4 regions of the Synechococcus sp. UW106 genome follow, and region 3 is predicted to be linked to each of the others. Evidence: predicted binding sites of a transcription regulator. Region 3 holds the regulator's gene; each other region holds the start of a gene.

Region 1 (2,167 bases), on a different contig from region 3:
CACGGATCTGAACAGCCGCCTGGAATAGGCCGACCATCCGCCCATACGCCTTGAATCGGGCCGCCCGCGATCAAACACCGCATCAGACACACAAACACCCTCCACCTCTGCTTTTTAAAACGCAGCCAACAGGCAGGTTTCAGCCTGCATCACATCGACCCCGAAACCATCCAAGATTTGGCTCGCATCCTGAGCAAGCCGTTGTTGACGACGATCCACCTTCACCAATAACGCGGTTTGCATGGTGCCCATCTGCCGCAGCATTGACGAGAGTTCAACCGTGAACTCGACCAAGCGAGCCTGCGGAATGGTCGGCAACAGCACAAGGTCGGCAACAGCACAAGGTCGGCACCTGCTGAGAGATGTTTGCGTTCATCTTCATGGCTTCTGGCTTGACCATCCGTGATGATCACGTAGGCATGGCGCATGGCTTTCGCTGCTGCCTCGACTGGAACCACCTCAAACGGGTGAATTCCTCGGGCGGAGTAGGCGGTTGCGGAACGGTTGCGATCAGCGTCAACAACACATACCGATATGCCCCTTTAAGCCCATACACAGGCCAGATGATGACTGCTGCAGGTTTTTGGCACACCTCCCTTTTGGCCAAAAACAGTCAAAAACAGAATTCGGTCAAATGCGCGGAATGATCGCGTCGTTAGGAAAGAACTCCTCAAACACACAAATGCGGTCGGCCCAACGCGCCTCCACTTCCAAGCGCATTAAGCGGTTTCGCACCCACATCAATGTGTCCACATCAATGGGCTTATGAAGCTTATGTTGCTGTGCCTTCACCCAATCATCTTTGCTCTGAGAGCTGTTCATGACATCTAAAACCAAGTACCTACACGGTACGAACGGAGGCTTAATGCGCTAGCAGCTTCACACTAAGTAAGCATCAAAGAACACTTGATTGCGTGCGAACTGTTCACAATGGCAACAACTTAATGGAAGCTTTGAGTCCACAAACAAACCGTCAGAGCTTGAACCGCCAGATCGGTAGCCGATCCATCATTCCGTCACTCCAATCAGCGCCAAGATGAAATCAGTTCCTGAAACGCTGAGATGACGCAAACCACTACCTACTCCACTCTATTGCAGTCCATCACCAAGGCGGCTCAAAAAACGCCGCAACTCAAACCTCGCCCGGTGCATACACCGCCAAACGGGCGCAGAAGCAATTGAATGAAAACCGCTGGAATGCATCCAAGCGGGGTTATTCAGGCCTGGGCTAAACAAAATTGCAGCTGTGTAACAGCACGAACGACACGTGGGTTCATATCGCCTCTATAAAGGATGTGTAGCAACAGCTACGAAACTACGTTCACCCCGCCGTAGGCGAGGCGCAGTTCGATTCAGGCCATGGAACGGGGACCTGAGCTTGCTTCGAGGAACCCATCATGACCCTGACCTATCGCGGCCAGAAGTACACCAAGAACAACGCAGCTGCTTCCAGCAACCAGCGTTCTGTGCTCGTTTATCGCGGTCAGAAAGTCGCTCGCTGACAACAGCACAAAACCTTCGCTCAAGTCCCGCCTAGGCGGGACTTTTTTTATGGCTGTTTCGTCGTGGGATCAGGATGCTTGGCTTTCCAACGTTCAAACCAAACCGCCACACCCAAGGAGATACCGATAGCGATGCCTGCACCGATGCAGACGACCCCAAATTCCACTGGCATGCAATCACCCCAATTAGATCTCAATCATCGGACAAGACCGATCAGAAGTCGCGATCCATCGCTAAGCATTGGTTTCTTTAAGGCGTGCTGGAACGATGTTCCTAATTCATAATTCGCACGAACAGGCCAATCTCCTGGCATCAGCACTGGTGCAAGTCCACAGAGTTGAAGGCCACTGGTACACGTCTTTTCAACAGGACCTTGCCCACACCCTTTTCCTGAGGCTGCTTGACGCTGAGATCAACTTCTCCGGCCATCCCGGAATTGAGGTTGAAACGTTGGCAGAGACGTTGACACAAGCATCGGAGCGCCAAGAGCTGCTGGAACTGCTGATCGCCTTCGAAATGCTTTGCAATCCGATCCCGGAGACGTTGAGTAGGGACATTGATCATTGGGCCAACGCACTGAACATCAACGGCGAGATCCTGAACCTCGCCAGGGAATTGGCACAGAACGCCATCACCCAGGCAACAACAGATTTTTACCGCTGCA
Region 2 (2,167 bases), on a different contig from region 3:
GCGCTTTGTGCGTCGATAGCTCTCGTTCTGTTGGGCAAGAGCTTCGCTCGCAACAGCAACAGCCTTGCTGTCACTGCTTTCAGCGATGATCGCTCGATTGATTGCCATGGCGTTGCCCAGGCGATTCAGCACCTGATCCATCAGCTGGCACTCATCGAATGCGGCGCGTCCCGTGGCCGGTACTCCAAGCAGCAGCAAGGCCCAACACAGAGCAAGCAAGCCTTTCATTGATCTGCTCAGGGGCTGTAAGTGATGGTGCACTGATAGCGGCTGCTAAATCCCACATCAATGCTTTTGCAGGTTGTGTCGGTGATCGTTGCCCCTTGTGGGACCACGCGCATGGCCTCTGCGGTGGCGAATTGCTCTGAGGGGCCCTGGGCTGTGGCCCGATTCCCTCCTGCGAGAGCCGTGGAGCCCCAAAGGATTGTGGCCATCAACAGAGCCGTATGTCGCATGACGGGAGTCAGAAGTGATGTCTTCGGTTTACACAAAACGCGTTTGTGCGACAGCGGTGGTGGCATTAGCAACGGCCACGGCACCAGCGCTGACCCTGATGTCTCGGTTCACTTTTGGATTCCGCGTCCCGATTCACTTTGGGGACTGGCGGTGGGGGCAGAAGCGCTGCTGGCTGGATAGGAAGACGTCGCGATCCCCATGCCGCGTCAAAGGGAACCACCACGAGGGGAATCGGTTCCGCACTCCGCACCGGCAAGACCAATGCCCATGACGCGACAAGAGCTGTGATCAGAAATCTCATCACACCATCTTTGCTGATGCTTGATCTTCTTGCCGTAGTTTCTGCTGCCCCATTAGGGCTCAGGCCGGCGGCGACAGGGCAGGGGTGGAACCTGAGCTTGTTCAGTCCTTGGAATAGGAGACGCCGCGATAAGTCAGAACAACGGAATTGCGAACCGAATTGACTTGATCAGCTCGATAGGATTTACCCATGTATTTGAGTTGGATTGTTGGCCTGATAGTTGCTTTCTCTGACTTTGCATATTTGTTGCCCAAGAAGGTGAGTTCCATGGCTTAGTAGGGAGTGAATAAAATGTTTTCAAGTTCTACATCGTTGCTGTAGGCCCGCAAGGTTCCACTGGATACTTCATTCTTTAGCCATTGTTAAAATGACCTCGGCTTGATACAGGCGCCGTCGTCTGGCCTTGGCCTGACAGGGGAAAGCGTCTATTGCTTGTTATCGACTGTCGTCTGAGTTGTCGTGAAGGGCGCGAAGTATTAGCGATTATTTCTCTTTGCTGCACCGTTGACATGCAGAAATTCTGTCTTTGTGATGCTCTGGCAATGTTAGCCGAAAAGGGTCAACATCAAATTCATAACCACATGTGCATCTTGCGTGAAATCTCAGTTTTTTTGATTTTGTGAGTCGTTTTAAGAGGGTGATCTCTCCATAGATTTGCTCTGGTTTGAACCGATCAAGCTTGATACGTTCTTCGTGTGCATTTTTGATTCGTGCCTTGTGCAGTGCGTTGCGCACTGAGTTTTCACTGCCTTTGCCAAGGATCTTGGGGATCTGGAGAATCGATCGACCTTCCTTCAGATACAGACGCTTGATCTCCTCGATCTCTGCACTGGTGAAGCCAGACTTTTTGCCCACCTGCTTTCTCCCTTTGGTTTGATTCTCTCAGGGCGTGCGCAAGGCAAGGTCTTATGGAACCCTTCCGCCCAATCTGATGACTAGAGATCTGGATTGAGCCGGATGACCTGAAAGCCATCGGGCGCTGGTCGCTGCTCTGACTCCTTGTCAATGAGAGGTCTTGGAGTCAGGCCAGCATGATTCACTGAAGGCGAGTTAAGCCACAACATTGCTGCGGCTCATATGGTCGCTGCTTTCGCCTCAACGGAACAGCATTGAACCCATAGCCGGGTGATGGTGTTGTTGGAGGATCCACACCTCCATCCATTGGCCCCTGCATGGTCATTGGGCGCTGAGTGTCAGCGATCTTTCCCACGCCGACACCGCATGCACAGCCTGGCTCCTCTTTTGAAGGGGAGGAGTCAGATCAGCGTTTCTCAACGGTGGTGAGCAACTCTTCCAGCCTGTTTTAAGCATTTGGGTTCTTTCTGAGAGCATATGGCCGAATCATTTCCCCATTTCCGTTTTAAAGCCAGCTGTTGCTCAGGGCTCACTAGCTAACCTTTACCGATCAGC
Region 3 (2,167 bases):
GATTGGGCTGGGTCAGCGCCGAATACCGGCTGCTGCCGGGATCCACGCCGCAGAGGCAATCACGGGAGCTCATGAAATTGTCGGGCCGCACGCAGGAGATTCAACGGTTGATCGGCCGAAGCCTTCGCTCTGTGATCGACATGAAGCGTCTGGGCGAGCGCACCTTGCTGATCGACTGCGATGTGATCCAGGCCGACGCCGGAACACGGACTGCATCCATCACGGGAGCTTGGCTCGGCCTTGATCAAGCCTGCCTTTCACTCGTGGAAAAGGGGATTCTGGAGCAATCGCCACTGATCGACCAGGTAGCGGCCGTGTCCGTCGGCCTGGTGGATGGCCAGGCCTTGCTGGATCTGGACTACAGCGAAGACAGCAGAGCTGAGGTGGACCTGAATGTTGTGCAGGCTGGCGATGGTCGCCTGTTGGAGATCCAGGGAACTGCGGAGGGAGCGCCCTTCAGCCGCAGCCAGCTCAATGAATTACTGGATCTGGCTGAGCCTGGATTGACATCCCTGATGCAGGCGCAACGCCAAGCGATGAACGAGCACAGCAGAGTTACGTAATAACCGCTACACGGCAGCCACCGTTGGCTCCGTAGCTTCGCCTCACAAGGGGGTTGTCATGACCAGTAGCCGAGGTTTCAGCCGATACGCCCCGCAGATGGTGGCTCCAACCCCCAGCACAGAACCGGCCAACCGCTCCCTCCTGGAAATCATCCGGGATCTGGACGGCGCCAGCAGTGAACTGGTGGACCGCAACAAGACCATCTTTTTCCCTGGAGATCCTGCTGAACGGGTCTATCTGATCCGCCGCGGAGCGGTCCGTCTCTCCCGCGTCTACGAGTCAGGGGAAGAGATCACAGTGGCCTTGCTCCGCGAGAACAGCCTCTTTGGGGTGCTGTCGTTGCTGACCGGACAACGGTCTGATCGCTTCTACCACGCCGTAGCCTTCACCAGAGTCGAGATGGTGACGGCGCCTGCGACATCCGTGAAGGCGGCGATTGAAGCGGATACCAGCGTTGGCCTGCGCTTACTGCAGGGCCTTTCCAGTCGGATTCTTCAGACCGAAACGATGATCGAAACGCTGACCCACAGGGACATGTCATCCCGACTGGTGAGCTTTCTGTTGGTGCTGTGCAGGGATTTCGGCGTAGCAGATGAACTGGGAATCACCATCGACCTGCGCCTGTCCCATCAGGCCATCGCCGAAGCGATTGGCTCAACGCGCGTGACAATCACGCGTCTGCTGGGAGACTTGCGTCAATCCGGTCTGGTTCAGATTGACCGCAAAAAAATCACCGTTCTGGATCCAATCGCTCTGGCCAAACGATTCAGCTAGGCAGCACGTCTACCCACAGGTGCGGCCATGAGTGGCTGGGCACTGATCCTGGTTCTGCTGGTGCTCGGGGGCGTTCTGTCGACCCTGGGTGACCGGCTGGGAAGTCGTGTCGGCAAGGCCCGCCTGAGTCTGTTCAAGATGCGCCCGCGACGGACCGCCGTTCTGATCACGGTGCTGACCGGCAGCCTGATCAGCGCACTGTCGCTCGGCCTGCTGCTGCTGGTGAGCCGCCAGCTGCGGGTGGGCCTGTTTGAACTGGATGCTCTGCAAGACCGGCTCCAGGACAGCCGGCGGCAGCTCGATGCAGCCGAACGGGAACGAGAAGAGACCCGAACAGAAGCCAACCGGATCGCCGCTGAACTCAAGCAGTCACAGCAACGGGCTGACACCATGCGCCGTGAACTGGCTCCTCTGCAGAACGAACGCGCCCAACTCGAAGCAGAACGTGAGCGTCTGAGCCGGGACATCGCCTCCCGCGATGCCGACATCCAGCGCACGGAGGCCGAATTGAACAGCGTGCGGAGCCGAATCCGAGCTGGCGAGAAGGAACTCAAGGAACTCGAATTCAACCTGGTCGCCCTGAGGCGTGGATCGGTGGTGATCAGTAGCGGACAGACCTTGGCGAGAGCAACGGTTCGTCTCGATGCTCCTGATCAAGCGAAACAAGCTGTCGACAGGCTGCTTCAAGAGGCCAATGCCAACGCCTACGGCAAGGTGAGGCCGGGTGAAGCACCCGAACGACAGTTGATCCGCGTTCCCCGCAGCGACGTGGAACGCTTGCAGAACATCATCCGCAAGCCGGACACCTGGGTGATCTCGCTGCGCTCCG
Region 4 (2,167 bases), 400 kb from region 3:
CTGTCATCTGGCCGTTGGATCCACCGTGCCCCACATCCGCGCCGGAGTTGGAGCTGTGGCGACCCAGGCCCACACCAATCCCTATCTGGGGATCTGTGGCCTTGAACGCTTGGAGCAGAGTGCGGATGCGGAGAGTGTTTTGGCCAGCCTTCTGGCGGATGATCAGCATCGTGATCGGCGTCAGTTTCATCTGATCGATCTGGATGGTCGAACGGCCTGTTGGACGGGGCAGGATTGCGGCGCTTGGGCTGGGCACCGCCATCGTCGTGACCTGTCCGTCGCCGGCAATTGTTTGGTGGACGAGGGTGTTGTGGAGGCGATGGAGCAGGCGTATCTCACCAGCGATCCCAGCTTGAAACTTGGCCGCCGCTTGATGGCTGCCCTTCAGGCGGGTGAAGCAGCTGGAGGTGATCACCGCTCCGATTTCTGCACCTCAGCAGCGGTGCAGGTGAGTGGTGAAGCTGCCTTTCCGCTGTTGGACCTACGCGTTGATTTCCATGAGAGTGCGGTGGAGCAGTTGATGGAGGTTTACGAGCGCAGCCAGGCACTTTGGGCCCAGGAATGGAGGGATGAACTCTCAGAGTTGCCCATGCTCAATCGGTTGGTGGCTTAACAATGCTCGTTCGTTTGTGCCATTAAAAAAGCCCTTCAACACTGAGTGCCGAGGGCTTTTTGAAAAATCTGAATGGCTCAATTGGGGACTGTGGCTTCCCATTCCACATTCAAACCAGCTTGACGCGCATCATTGACGAGGTCGTCGATGCAATCCATTCCAAAAGCAGCCTGGCCAGAAAGCAAGGCATCCCATTCACTGGCTGGGAAGTGGGTTTGCAGCCAGAACACCCCGTGCACACTGGAAGGATTCACCTGCACAAGGCCTTGGTCCAGGCGGGAAGTGATGAGATCCAACGTCGTTGCTGAAGCTGGATCCATTACGCCCTAATCCAAGCGAACAGAATGTTCCTCTTGCTACGGATTGAAAAGTTGGCCTAGCGCGTGTAGCCCACACCGCGGTATACGAGCTGCACTGGAGACCGTTGGCTGTTGATCTGACGGGATTGATACACGTTGCGGCGGTAGACCAGCTGCACACCAGGTTTGCCTTCAGCAGTGTTGTTTTGCTGGTAGTGATGCCCGCGATAGAGAAGAGTGGTCATTGGAAGGTCCTCGAAGCAAGCTCAGGTCCCCGTTCCATGGCCTGAGGCGAACTGCGCTTCGCGTGATGCGAAGTGAACGATCGGTAGCTGTTGCTACAAAACAATTGAAGCGTTTTCAGTCGTGGTGGTGACGTTCGGTTCGATACTTGTTCAGAAAAGTTTTTGGTTTTGTTTATTTTTATCCGTAGAAATTTGTTGGCCTTGTTGATGTAAATCACCTGGTCTTGCAGCGCTCTTGTAGCTGATCGAGCGCAATATTGAAAAAGTGTCGACCTTGCTCCTGCAGCTTGTCTCCAAGCCAGTACCACTCCCGCATCAGGCGTTCGGGCCCTTCAGGCCCAAGGGCGCTCATCACGTAAGTGTGGTCGTTGGCGATCCAGCGTTGCAGTGCGTCTCTGTTGATCTCGAGGTGACATTGCAGGCCAATGGCGTGATCGCCGATTCGAAAGACCTGTTCCGCACAGTGCAGCGAGGAACCAAGCAGGGTTGCATCGGCCGGCAGGTGGATGCGATCGCCATGCCAATGCAGGACCAAGGTCCCGCTCGGTTGTCCCTGCAGTAAGGCCTCATGGGTCGGATCAGCAACCCAGTGGATTGCGCCCAGTCCCAGTTCCTTGAGCTGCTGTGGTGGTGCCCCAACCTGCAGGGGTTGCACGGATCCGCCAGCAGCGACAGCCAAGAGCTGCGCCCCCAGGCAGATGCCCAGCACCGGTCGACGCTGCTGGTGCCAGGCCGTCAACCAGTTCAGCTCGGCTTGTAGCCAGTGCAGGTCCGGTTGATGATGCTCGTTCACTCCCATTGGTCCTCCCAGCACCAGCGCGATGCTGTTCGGGCATTCACTTGCGTTCGGCAGGCGGTCGCCTCGGTCGGGCCGCAGGGTCCGGAGAGTCATTCCCCGTTCCCGTGCCAGTTGTCCCACCAGTTCGGGCCCTTCGTGGTCAACGTGCTGGATCACCAGCAGGGTGGTGCTCAAAGCAGCAGATAGCGCTGGGCGAGGGGCAGCACTTCGG

Evidence for each region. The regulator NtcA, encoded in region 3, controls nitrogen genes in cyanobacteria. The targets are predictions, from matches to a motif close to GTANCNNNNGNTAC.
Region 1: a site for NtcA is predicted at 1,298-1,311, ahead of DXY30_RS05425 (DUF4278 domain-containing protein). Genes of this name have one in related genera too.
Region 2: a site for NtcA is predicted at 1,088-1,101, ahead of DXY30_RS14700 (DUF4278 domain-containing protein). Genes of this name have one in related genera too.
Region 4: a site for NtcA is predicted at 1,241-1,254, ahead of DXY30_RS09865 (DUF4278 domain-containing protein). Genes of this name have one in related genera too.

The regions. Positions count from the first base shown of each region.
Region 1 covers NZ_UCNV01000008.1:128,243-130,409, reverse strand. Annotated here, with positions in the region: gene DXY30_RS14430 (hypothetical protein) at 115-318, opposite strand; gene DXY30_RS14425 (hypothetical protein) at 363-647, shown strand; gene DXY30_RS05430 (hypothetical protein) at 631-822, opposite strand; gene DXY30_RS05425 (DUF4278 domain-containing protein) at 1,398-1,502, shown strand; gene DXY30_RS05420 (hypothetical protein) at 1,771-2,167, shown strand, end outside.
Region 2 covers NZ_UCNV01000012.1:78,999-81,165, forward strand. Annotated here, with positions in the region: gene DXY30_RS12740 (hypothetical protein) at 1-228, opposite strand, end outside; gene DXY30_RS12745 (hypothetical protein) at 237-455, opposite strand; gene DXY30_RS13710 (hypothetical protein) at 454-636, shown strand; gene DXY30_RS14700 (DUF4278 domain-containing protein) at 859-1,026, opposite strand; gene DXY30_RS12755 (hypothetical protein) at 1,241-1,612, opposite strand.
Region 3 covers NZ_UCNV01000009.1:41,587-43,753, forward strand. Annotated here, with positions in the region: gene rph (ribonuclease PH) at 1-563, shown strand, start outside; gene ntcA (global nitrogen regulator NtcA) at 622-1,338, shown strand; gene DXY30_RS07985 (DUF3084 domain-containing protein) at 1,366-2,167, shown strand, end outside.
Region 4 covers NZ_UCNV01000009.1:440,885-443,051, forward strand. Annotated here, with positions in the region: gene DXY30_RS09855 (DUF1028 domain-containing protein) at 1-613, shown strand, start outside; gene DXY30_RS09860 (hypothetical protein) at 691-909, opposite strand; gene DXY30_RS09865 (DUF4278 domain-containing protein) at 990-1,157, opposite strand; gene DXY30_RS09870 (type 1 glutamine amidotransferase) at 1,372-2,130, opposite strand; gene ureC (urease subunit alpha) at 2,127-2,167, opposite strand, start outside.